One region of the Paenibacillus sp. 102 genome, then DNA from elsewhere that is predicted to be linked to it. Evidence: riboswitches for the same ligand, from Rfam matches in the RefSeq annotation. Region 1 holds a riboswitch; the other holds the start of a gene.
The links. Region 1 has a riboswitch for thiamine pyrophosphate ahead of tenA (thiaminase II). Riboswitches for the same ligand answer to the same signal wherever they lie in the genome.

Region 1 (6,239 bases):
TGTAATTGGAATCGTTTGTGATGCAACCAACAGTGGATAAAATGCTCTTTCCATCCATATACTAGCATTCATTAACATCGCGAGTCCCACACCAAGTACGATGGAAATAACAACTCCTATCAAAACCACGTATAACGTCGCCGGCAAATGAACTGTAAGCAATATATCTCGCAATGCCCACATTTTAGCTAGAATCGCAGTAGGAGATGGTAAAATATACATCTCGTCTACAATTCTAGCCCCCACTTCCCAAGCTATGAGCAGTATGCCACTTAAAATCAGCGCAGGCAATAACTCTGTCACACGTTTCATACGAGCACCTGCCTTTGTAGCATACCTAGTAATTCATCTTTTAAAGCTAGTATTTCAGGTTTATGCAAATCTTTTCTTGAGCGATCAATCCCTAGCGGAACAATGCGCTCTGTTAGAGTTGTAATAGGCTGCTCTGTCACAACAAAAATCCGATTGGAAAGAAAAAGTGCTTCCTCGACATCGTGTGTAATAAATAAAATTGTTTTTTGCCACTGTTTCCATTGTTCAAACAACCATTCTTGCAACGTTGCTTTCGTTAAGGCATCTAATGCGCTAAAAGGTTCATCTAACAACAAAACGTTCCCGCCTGTTAATAAGGTTCGAATAAAGGATACTCGTTGCCGCATACCACCTGATAAATCTTTCGGATATTTGTTCTCGTATCCTTGTAAACCAAATTGTTCTAACAGCTCTTTTGCCTTTACATGTGCTTCTTTTTTCTTTATCCCCTGGCACTCTAACGGTAATGCCGCATTTTCAATAATCGTTCTCCACGGCAGAAGCATATCTTTTTGTGGCATATACCCTACAGGATGACTCGTTGTTTCTGTCAGTTGAATATTTCCAGCCGTAGGTTCTTCTAACCCTGTAATTAAACGAAACAATGTACTTTTGCCACAGCCACTCGGTCCAATAATGCTAACAAACTCTTTTTCTTGCACGGAAGCATCTAGACCGTTTATGATTGGCTTTTCATCATAATGAAAGGAAACATTATGAAATTGTAGTATGCTCTTGCTCCTCAAAACCCCACATCTCCTTACGATACGCCATATCCCAGAATAAATACTCAAATCGGCTGGAATATAAGAAAATCTCTTCTAATCTAGCTAGCTCTTGTTCAGATTTCCCTTCAGCTAGTTCATTTAATAAATCCATTAGCCAAATGCAAAGACTTCCATACTCTTCTGAGCTATATCCTTGAATCCACTCTCCGAAGAACTCATGATCTCTCGCTCCTGGAATATCATTTAAACGCTTTCCAATTTCCCAATAACTCCACATACATGGAAGAAGAGCCGCAATTAACTCTGCAAGCGTACCATTTTGAGATACTGACATCATATAGTTTGTATACGCTAAATTTTTAGCAGATGGTTTTGCCTCTTCCATCTCCTTTACAGAAATACCAAGGCGTTTTGCATACTGTTTATGGATTGTCATTTCTCCATTTAAAATGCCATCTATTTGTTCTGCAAATTTGCCCATTACCTGCGGATTCGTTGCTTTTACAACTCCTATTGCATATAGTTTTGCATAGTCTAGCAAATATAAATAATCTTGTATGATGTAATATTGGAATTTATCTTTGTCTAACGTACCGTCCCCCATTCCAGTTACAAACGGGTGATTATGACTTTTTTCCCAAACAGGCTGTACGGTCTCAAATAACCTCTCACAAAATTTCATTTATATTTCCCCTTCCTTTTATATCTGTTTATTAAAATAAAAAACCACTTCTATATAAGAAGTGGTTCAGCAAATAAAAATACATTTATTCGTTGTTCCACTTCCCTTCGCTAGTATTACCTAGATCAGGTCCGTAAGGGTTAAGGATTATTCCTCTCTCAGCATGCAAAGCACCCCTAGTGGTTTTCACTATTAAATTGGCAAATAAAAAATCCCCGTTTCTTTACGCAAAGAAACGGGGACCTAATGTTCATGTCCGAATTGCTTCCCTACGCTAGCATAATCTAGATCAGGTAGTAAAAGGATAAAAGACTTTCGGTCTTACTCTCAGCTGGCAACACCAGCTCTCCTAGCACAATATGAAATTACCATAGTCAGTATAACATTGTCATGGGTTATCAGCAACTGTTTTAACTTGGCATGGGGCTACTGACCACTTCTATGCATGGGTGGATTCTCTTCCCCACCTAAAAAACGTTCTTCTGCCATTTTTTCAATTTGCATTTCTATATCTATTCTGAAAATACTAATTATCTTTTATCCAAACTCTAATGATTGTTTATCTGTTATTCTTGTAATATATTTCGATTCCATTAAAAAGTCGTTATTTTTTTCACATATCATATTACAGTTATGTGAACAATGCACAAAATATTATATCTTTATACTATAATAAAAAATATATTAATACATCTATGGGAGGCTAATATTAGATGAAACAGAAAGCTACAGCTTTAACGGCAACTACTGTCGCAGTCGCATCTCTACTTCCATCCATAAATCAAGTAGACACACGTACTGTAGCAGCCCAAGAATTGCCTACACAAAATATCCAACATATAAAACCAGGCTCAAAAATATTATATTTGAATAATAGAATGAAAACAAGGAATAAAACTAACTCCTTAAAAAAAACAAATATTGCGTTTACTAAATCTACTGAACGTAAAAATAGTTATATCATAAATGCCGATGTGTTAAACATTCGTTCTGAGCCAAATATCAAATCCCCTATTATTGATAGATTATCCAACGGCAAATTCATCTCCGTCCAAGAAATACAAGGGGATTGGTATAAAATCTCACATAATGGACAACAAGGATATGTAAAAAAAGAATTTGCATCCCATGTATCAGAGCCATTAGTAAAAGGAATTACAGTACAAAATGAATCTTCCTTTTACGTTGCTACACCTACATTAAAAGTCCGCCGCGGAGCAGGAACAGATACTGCCGTAATTGGATCTTTACAAAACGGGACACAAGTCACTGTTATAGAAACAGTTGGTACCTGGTACAAAATTCGCTTCGGAACATCTTACGGATTTGTAGCAAAACATTATATTATTCAAAAACAACCACAAACGAGACAAGCCGCTCCTTCTATTCCTGCTGTTTTTAAATTCCCTACTCAAGGAACGATTAGTTCTACATTTAATATGCGCTGGGAACAAATGCATTATGGTGTAGATATTTCCGCACCAGGTAATGTTTCAATTCATGCAGCTGCTACAGGTAAAGTTATAAAGTCTTATTACTCTGCTAGCTATGGAAATGTCGTATTTGTAGCACATCATATTCGAGGTAAACTATATACAACCGTTTACGCTCATATGAAAGACCGTTCAGTACAAGTTGGTGATCAAGTTCAAACCGGGCAATTGTTAGGATATATGGGAAATACAGGTCATTCATTTGGACAACATCTCCATTTTGAATTACATAATGGTGAATGGAATTTTGAAAAGACAAACGCAGTAAATCCACTGCCTTATTTGGTTCGGTAATATTATATGCCACGTAATATACCATTGATAATTGAGTATATAGCTTTTCTCGGTTTAATCTGTTGCTTAGTCATTTACAATACTAACCCTGTCTTTTTGGGTATCGTTATCTCATTTGTTGCTATTGAATCTTTGATGGAAGCATTCAAAATCCGACTAAAGAAACAAATTTCTCATATATATACTGTAATTATTATTATGAGCGGCTTAATAACAAATATTATTTATAGTGGTTTTCATATGGCTGCTATATTCCCTGTATTTTTTATAGGGGTACTAATCATCATATCCCAATATATTTACATTCCTGAACACCGTAAGAACCAACAAGAAGCTTAGAACAACCTTCTACATTTACGACGAAAAAAGGGGTCTCACTTCAAGTGAGCCCCCTTTTTTCACCTATACATTATATTGAAAAATTTCTTTTTATCCACACGCATATCGTTCATAAATAAAACTTAAATTATACTTCTTCTCTAAGCCCATTCGTTGTTCATCATCACACCAGTAAAATAAAATATCATGAATCGTTGCATAACGTTTATTCTTTAGAAATTGCTTAATAAATGACGGTAAACAATCGTGTAATTGTATAAATATATAATTCCGCAGAATTTCTTCTTTATGTTCAATTCCTTTACAAACATACATCAACTCTTCACAATAATATGCATGTTGCGGAACTTGAATCATTTCAAAAAATGGTACATATGATAATAGTTTCCCAATGAAGTGCTCGTATCGATTCATAAACTCAAATGACATATGCTCCATCATTTCCTTCATTACATAAAGATAATCATCCACATGAGTAGTTTTTAGCGGATTAAGGCGGTCAGAAATTTGAGCAATTACAGCCCTTTGACATGCAATAACAGAGCGACTAGGTCCATAATATGTTAAGAAATCCGTACACTTACGATATTTTTTTAATAGGTCATATATGTATAAGTCATAAACGTATGTATTACAGTATATTGCTAAATTCATCATCTCTTGATCCAATTCTTCTTTGGACAATCGTTTTGCCTGTTTGCAAATATAAAAAAATGTAAGTTCCATTACTTCCTTATGAGATAATAGCTTTTCACATTTTTCAATACATTCTTCATTAAATTTAATTCTTTCCCATATCATTATATCTCTATTTCCCAATTCTCCGATGCGATATTTTACAATTAAGTAGTTCCAAGCCACAACTTGGGTTAAAACATCCCATGTTTCATATTCCATAGATGTATGTACAAATTCATCTAATTTATGGTTCACCATAAATGTATAAGCTTCCTTATACCAACCAATGTCCTGGCATAAACGAACAATACGAACTAAAGTTGGTATTTCATCTTTATGAAACTGTGGCAAATCCTTCACTTTATTCATTCCATATAAAATAAACGGAGCCAAGTTTTCTTGTTTATAAAATTCTTTTTCTTTCCAGGCTAAAATTGTCCGTTCTTTTCCTTCGCCTTTCGGATGATTTGGTACAAGTAAAGAAAGTAAGTCCGTAAAATCATTTGGTTCCACATAGGCCTCTGTAACCAAATTCCAATTTGGATTACTCTGTACATCCCTCATATCATTTCCCCTCCGTTTCTATATATATATGAAATTTTTAATAACTTAGCAGATAATCACAATATTAATAATATTAATAATATTAATATATTCAAAATCCCTTATGAAACTTATATTTATTATTATATCATTTTTTAACATAACAAAAATTAGTAATGGAAATTGTTAACCAAAATTTCAAATGAACTTAACATATGTCATTCTTCAGATATACTTAGATAAACCTCTTTCCCTATGTATATTGGGATACGTTTTAATAACAATATAGTCTTATTTATAAGTATTAATAAAACGTATCCGCTCTTACCTATTCTCTTACATCTAAATACACTGTATTTTCTAGGCGAAAAATAATTCACACCTACATTTCATTCTGTATGCTCAGAAATTTCACTTAAAGCAAATCCTGCTTGATCATCAGCTTTCTCTGTTATTGCTAAATCACCTAGCGCTAACATCCCAACAAGCTGGCCATTCTCAACTACAGGTAGTCTTCTGATTTGGTGCTGTGCCATTAACTCTGTAGCCTTTTCAATAGAGTCATTAGGAGAAACCGAAACAATTCCTGTAGTCATGACATTTGTAATTTTATTAGACCCAGGATGTTTCTCAGCAATTCCACGAACAACTAGATCACGATCAGTGACAAGACCAACCACTTGATTGTTCTCGACAACTGGAATCATTCCAATGTCCTCTTCTTTCATTTTCACAGCAGCTTCGTATACATTATCTAGCGGTGTACATTGTACAATATCGGTATTCATAAATTCTCTAACTGTTGTCATGTAGCTCTATGCCCTCCTTTTTATACATACTATAGTTTCTCCAAATTCCCTTTATTTATTTCATAATAAATAGAGGAATTTTAGATTAACGATATTGCATATTAGAAAAAACAGAGCTCTCACATTATCTTTTTCACAAGAAAAAAAGAGCCAGCTAATTGCTGACTCTTTTTTATGACCCGTACGGGATTCGAACCCGTGTTACCGCCGTGAAAGGGCGGTGTCTTAACCACTTGACCAACGGGCCATGGCTCCGCAGGTAGGACTCGAACCTACGACCGATCGGTTAACAGCCGATAGCTCTACCACTGAGCTACTGCGGAATATGGTGGGCCTAAATGGACTCGAACCATCGACCTCA
Region 2 (6,239 bases), on a different contig from region 1:
ATTGCTTGTATGTTAGCAGCTTTCGTTGCAAGTAAAATGGGCAAAGAGTTAAATGAAGATCCAGAATACTTAAAGCGTTTAAAAGAAGGTATGATTCCTAAACTTGAAGAAAAGAAAGAATTTATCGGCGCGAAAGGTGCCAAATTATCTGTTATTCTTTTCTTATTCGCAACTGTTCTTGTTGTTCTTCTTGGTTCATTCGAAACACTTCGTCCAGGATGGATGATAGACGGAAAATTAGTTCGTCTTTCTATGCCAAACACAATCGAAATGATCATGCTTACCATTGCTGCTCTTATTATTATCTTCTGTAAACCAAATGTAGAAAGCATTGTATCTGGAAATGTCTTTAAAGCCGGCGCTACAGCTGTTGTTGCAATCTTCGGTATCGCTTGGATGGGAGACACATTCTTTAATGGAAACTTAAATATGATTCAAGGATCAATTCAACATTTAGTAACAAGCGCACCATGGTTATTCGCTATTGCATTATTTATCCTATCTATTTTACTGTATAGCCAAGCAGCAACAGTACGTGCTTTAATGCCACTCGGATTATCACTTGGTATTTCACCAGCACTACTCATTGCAATGTTCCCTGCCGTAAACGGATATTTCTTCATTCCAAATTATGGAACAATCGTTGCCGCAATTAACTTTGACCGTACAGGAACAACACGTATAGGTAAATATGTACTAAATCATAGCTTCATGATTCCCGGTCTTGTCGCAACGTTTGCTTCGATTGGAATTGGGATGCTACTCATTTCAATTATGTTTTAACATACAAAAGCACAAACTTTTTCTAAATAAAGTTTGTGCTTTTTCATTTCATCAAACGTTTGTTTACATTGTTCATTCAACGATCTCTACATTATATCCTTTCTTTTCTATCCCACTTAATACTTCTTCAATATGATTTTTATCTTTCGTCTCTAATGACAAATGGAGCTGTGCATATCCTGGAAATACTTTTGTTCCAATCCGCTCTAAATGAATATGTAATACATTTGCTTCAAAACTTTTTACAATTTCGAGTAAGTGTTGCAAATGTCCTGGTTTATCTTTAATCATTGTTGCAATATGAACAAATCGGCCCGCTTCAACCATCCCATGTTCAATAATACGAGTAATAAAGTTAACATCAACATTTCCACCACTTAAAATCGACACAACTTTTTTCTCTTTCACAGGAATTTTTTGATAGAGTAAAGCGGCTAATGAACTAGCACCTGAGCCTTCTACTAATAATTTATTTCGTTCCAGTAGCATTAACATCGTTCTCGCAATTTCCATCTCATCCACACAAAAAATGTCATCTACATACCGCTCTACAAGCTGAAATGTAAGTTCTCCCGGCCTTTTTACCGCAATTCCATCTGCCATAGTTGGTGAAGATTCCACAGTAATCACTTTCTTTTCCTCTAAGGATTGCTTCATCCCCGGACAAGCAAGCGCTTGTACACCATATACTTTCACCGACGGTTTTTGTTCTTTAATCGCCATTGCAACACCTGCAATTAAACCACCACCACCAATAGGACAAATAACAGCTTCGACGTCATCAAGCTGCTGCAATATTTCTAACCCAACCGTCCCTTGACCAGAGATTACAGCATCATCATCAAATGGATGTACAAATTTCGCTCCTGTTTGTTCTTTCAAATCTAGCGCATAAGCTAATGCATCATCAAATACATCACCTTGCAACTCTACATGTGCACCATATCGCTTAGTCGCAAGTACTTTACTGAGTGGTGCACCTTTTGGCATCACAATCGTACAGGGAATATCGAGCATATTACTAGAATAGGCGACACCTTGTGCATGATTTCCAGCAGATGCTGCAACAACTCCATTTTCTAATTCACCTTTATCAAGAGAAACCATCTTATTATAAGAACCACGCACTTTAAAAGAACCGGTCTTTTGTAAATTTTCGAGCTTTAAATACACTTCATTATGTGATAGTTCACTAAATGTGCTCGAATAATCTAGCGGTGTCACATGGACAATGCCTTTCATTTTCTCATGAGCAGCTACAATATCCTGTAATGAAATCATGTTGTACCCTCCGAAACAAGATGTATTCATATATCCTAGTTTGAGCGGCATAGTTTATTTTATTCTGTAAAAAAGAACCATTTCTATAATCGGCGTTTTTCTATATATCGGAACTTCAACGATATATGGCATATCCTCCAAAAAAAATGGCTGTCAATAAAGACCAGCCATTTTTTTCGTACTTTCATATGGTGATTCTGCTAAACTTATCGCAGAGATAACGGAAACTCCATCCGCTCCCGCTTCTATAACCGAGGCAGCATTTTCAGCTGTAATTCCTCCAATTCCAACAATCGGGACTGTAATCCCCGCTTCTCTAAAATGACGCAGGCCTTTCGTTCCTTGTACTGCTTTTGTATCTTTTTTCGTGCTCGTTGGAAAAATAGGTCCTACTCCTAAATAATCCGCCCCATTTGCAATTGCAAAACGAGCTTCCTCTACCGTATGGGCAGATACTCCGACAATTTTATCTCCCATTTTTTCACGAACTGATGTAATTCCTTCATCATCTTGTCCGACATGAACACCATCTGCATCTAACTCAATTGCTAGTTCTACATCATCATTCACTATGAAAGGTACACCGTATTCCTTACAAAGTACCTGTAGCTGCTTTGCAAAACGCACTCGTTCTTCGCTAGTTAAAGCACCTTCACCTTTTTCACGAAATTGGAAAAGCGTCACTCCGCCATCTAACGCTTCTTTCATTACTTGTAACGGATCCTGCTTACAGTTATTACTTCCCATAATAAAATACACTTGCAATAATTTGGACATTTGTTGTTTATCAATATGTGCCATTTCTCTCACCCCTTCTTACTGCATCTCTTTGATACTTCCATATTGTTCAATATCTTCTTTAGTAGTGTTTGCTAACTGATTCAGAAATTCAATTTGGAAACTGCCTGGTCCTTGTTCTACTGTTTTACTTGCAGCTATTTCCGCGGCTACACCATAAAATGTTAATGCCGCAACTGCCGCTTTCACATAATCTTTTTCAATCGCTGCAAATGCTCCTATTACAGAAGTTAACAAACAACCTGTTCCTGTAACTTTCGTTAAAATTGGATGACCGTTACGAACAGTAAAGGTTCTCTCACCATCTGTAACAACATCTTCTTTTCCAGTAATCACCGCAACTGTATCTAATTCATCTGCTGCTTGTTTTGCAATTCCTACAACATCACCATTTCCAGCGCCAGCGTCAACACCTTTAATCTCCCATTTCTCATTAATCACATTGGCAATTTCTGCTGCATTCCCGCGAATCACCGCTAATTTCACTTCACTTGGAATATGTCTCGCAACTTCGGTTCGGTAAGAAGTTGCCCCTGCACCAACCGGGTCAAATAACACTGGTACATGATGTGCATTTGCAGATTTACCAGCAATGAGCATTGACTCTACTTCCTCAGGACGAAGTGTCCCCATATTTAGAACGAGCGCCCCTGCAATGCTAGCCATTTCTCCCACTTCTTCTTTTGCATATGACATAACTGGTGAAGCTCCCAATGCAAGTAAACCATTGGCTGTAAAGTTTGTTACAACGACATTTGTAATATTATGCACAAGTGGATTCGTCTCTCTTACTGTTTCCACTATTTTTGCGATTTCTTTTATATTCATTCTCTTCATCTCCTAATTTTATAATGGGAGATACACAAAAAAGACACTTTGCGTATGCAAAGTGCCTGAACATGTGCTTTTACACTCTCCCTACGCTGGCATTATCCAACAGGTTCAAATGGTCAACGGGCGGTTTAGCCGTACTCTCAGTTCGCATCCGCAAACTCCCATGTGTTTTCTTATTCATCTACTTCAAAGTCTACTCTTATTCTAGTAAAATAACAAGTTCGTTACTCTATCATATATAAATCCAATTTGATTTTCCAACATATAAATTGCGGCTATGAAAAATAAAAAGAGACTTCCACTCATTTTCTCCTTCTGTTTTCACACGGCATGGGGCTAAAAAAGGAACTGACCGCTTCTATCCACCGGCGGATTCTCTCTACCACCTAAAGAGAATGGTTTTATTTCGGTCTTTCCATCCCTATTTATATATAAAAACAGTGATAGGGATACAATCCTACCACTGTTTTTCATGCTATTATTTTAAGGCTTTAGATACTTCTTTCACCATTTCAGAAATAGACTCAAGTCCGCCACCAGATAGGTACCAGTAGTTTGCATCTAAGTAGATTACATTGCCATTTTTCGCAGCATTTGTTTTGCTAACAATTTCATTTTTTACAACTTGTTCCGCAGAAGATTTACCGCCTACAACAGCACCTCTATCTACTACAAATAAGTAATCCGGATTTTTCTCTAAAATATATTCAAATGAAACTTTATTACCATGTGTATCTGCTTTAAGTTCTGTATCTACAGGAGCTACACCAAATACATCATGAATAATACCGAAGCGAGAATTTGGACCATATGCACTTACTTGGCCGTCATTTGCTAAAATAATTAAACCTTTTTTATCACTCTTCGTAGCTTTTTCATTTAATGCTTTTATATCTTTTTCAACTGCTGCAATTTCTTTTTTCGCTTTTTCTTCTTTACCAAAGATGCTTGCTAACATTTCTGTGTTTTCTTTAAATGATTTCATGTAATCTTTTGTGTCTTGTTCTACATAAATTGTTGGAGCGATCTTTTCGAATTCTTTGTATGAATCAGATTGTCTTCCAGAAATAATAATTAAGTCTGGTCCAATTTCGTTAATTTTTTCGAAATCTGGCTCTTTTAGTCCACCAACGTTTGTATATTTTTTATCTTTATATTTAGAAAGATATGCTGGTGTATTTTTTTGTGGTACACCTGTTACTTCAACGCCTAATTTATCTAACGTATCTAAAGAACCAAAGTCAAATACGACAACTTTTTTCGGGTTTGTTTTAACTTTCGTTTCTCCTAATTTGTGCTTAATCGTAATTTCTTTACTTTCACTTGCTTCTGTCTTTTTATCAGAAGAAGCATTATTGCTACATGCTACAGCTACAACAGCAAGCATGAAAGTTAATAATAACATTGCTAATTTCTTCATTACATTCACCTCTATAGATTTTTTAAAATTATTTTAAGTCGATAGTAAGTGATTACTATCAAAATAACTTCCACTATGAAAAATAAATACATATATTATTGCCGGCTATTTCTTCAATATGAATATCCATATCATAAATATCTTTCAAAACAACCGGATCAATAATTTCATTTGTTGCTCCTTCTTTCATTACTTTTCCATCTTTCAAAGCAACGATGCGATCAGAGTAACAAGAAGCAAAGTTAATATCATGAATGACAATAACAATTGTTTTGCCAAGCTCTTCAACTAAACGCCTTAGTACTTTCATAATTTGGACAGAATGCTTCATATCTAAATTATTAAGCGGCTCATCTAGCAAAATATATTCTGTATTTTGAGCAATGACCATCGCAATATATGCTCTTTGTCGTTGCCCACCACTGAGCTGATCTAAATATTTATATTGAATATCTTCAAGCTCCATGTAACAGATTGCTTCTTCAATATGATTCCAATCTTCTTTTGATAAATTGCCTTGTGAATAAGGAAATCTGCCAAAACTCACTAACTCTCGAATTGTAAGTCGTAAATTGATATGATTTGTTTGTTTTAGAATAGAGATTTTCTTGGCAAGTTCATTACTATCCCATTCGCCAATTTCTTTATCCTCTATATGGATTTCACCAGCATCTTTTTTCAAAAGCCTACTCATCATAGATAGAACTGTACTTTTCCCAGCCCCATTCGGTCCAATAAACGATGTGATTTTCCCTTTTGCTATTTTAATAGAGACATCTTCAACAACATTTTTATTTCCATATTGTTTTGATACATTTCTTACTTCTACCATGTCTTGCTCTCCTTTAATAGAAGATAAATGAAGTACACGCCACCGACGAAATTGACAATAACACTTAAAGTCGTATTAAAATCAAACACTCTTTCAACAATTAACTGTCCACCTACTAAAGCGATAATACTAATAAAGATAGAGCCTGTTATTAAATATTTGTGCTCGTATGTACGTAAACATTCGCGCGCAACGTTGACTACAAGTAATCCTAAAAATGTAATTGGACCAACTAGCGCTGTAGAAATGGAAACGAGAATCGCAATTACAATTAAAAACTTCTTCACAACC

Region 2: linked by a shared signal. The riboswitch ahead of thiM (hydroxyethylthiazole kinase) and the one ahead of tenA (thiaminase II) in region 1 are both predicted to bind thiamine pyrophosphate.

The regions. Positions count from the first base shown of each region.
Region 1 is NZ_JBCGHT010000006.1:222,101-228,339, forward strand. It holds gene AAIE21_RS16380 (ABC transporter permease) at 1-312, opposite strand, end outside; gene AAIE21_RS16385 (ABC transporter ATP-binding protein) at 309-1,058, opposite strand; gene tenA (thiaminase II) at 1,027-1,722, opposite strand; TPP riboswitch at 1,808-1,910, opposite strand; TPP riboswitch at 1,972-2,083, opposite strand; gene AAIE21_RS16395 (SH3 domain-containing protein) at 2,436-3,509, shown strand; gene AAIE21_RS16400 (hypothetical protein) at 3,516-3,848, shown strand; gene AAIE21_RS16405 (DUF3965 domain-containing protein) at 3,939-5,090, opposite strand; gene AAIE21_RS16410 (CBS domain-containing protein) at 5,459-5,878, opposite strand; tRNA gene AAIE21_RS16415 (tRNA-Glu) at 6,054-6,125, opposite strand; tRNA gene AAIE21_RS16420 (tRNA-Asn) at 6,127-6,201, opposite strand; tRNA gene AAIE21_RS16425 (tRNA-Ile) at 6,205-6,239, opposite strand, start outside.
Region 2 is NZ_JBCGHT010000013.1:25,403-31,641, reverse strand. It holds gene AAIE21_RS21615 (anaerobic C4-dicarboxylate transporter family protein) at 1-783, shown strand, start outside; gene ilvA (threonine ammonia-lyase) at 856-2,064, opposite strand; gene thiE (thiamine phosphate synthase) at 2,218-2,865, opposite strand; gene thiM (hydroxyethylthiazole kinase) at 2,881-3,690, opposite strand; TPP riboswitch at 3,761-3,871, opposite strand; gene AAIE21_RS21595 (siderophore ABC transporter substrate-binding protein) at 4,175-5,116, opposite strand; gene AAIE21_RS21590 (iron ABC transporter ATP-binding protein) at 5,190-5,948, opposite strand; gene AAIE21_RS21585 (iron chelate uptake ABC transporter family permease subunit) at 5,942-6,239, opposite strand, start outside.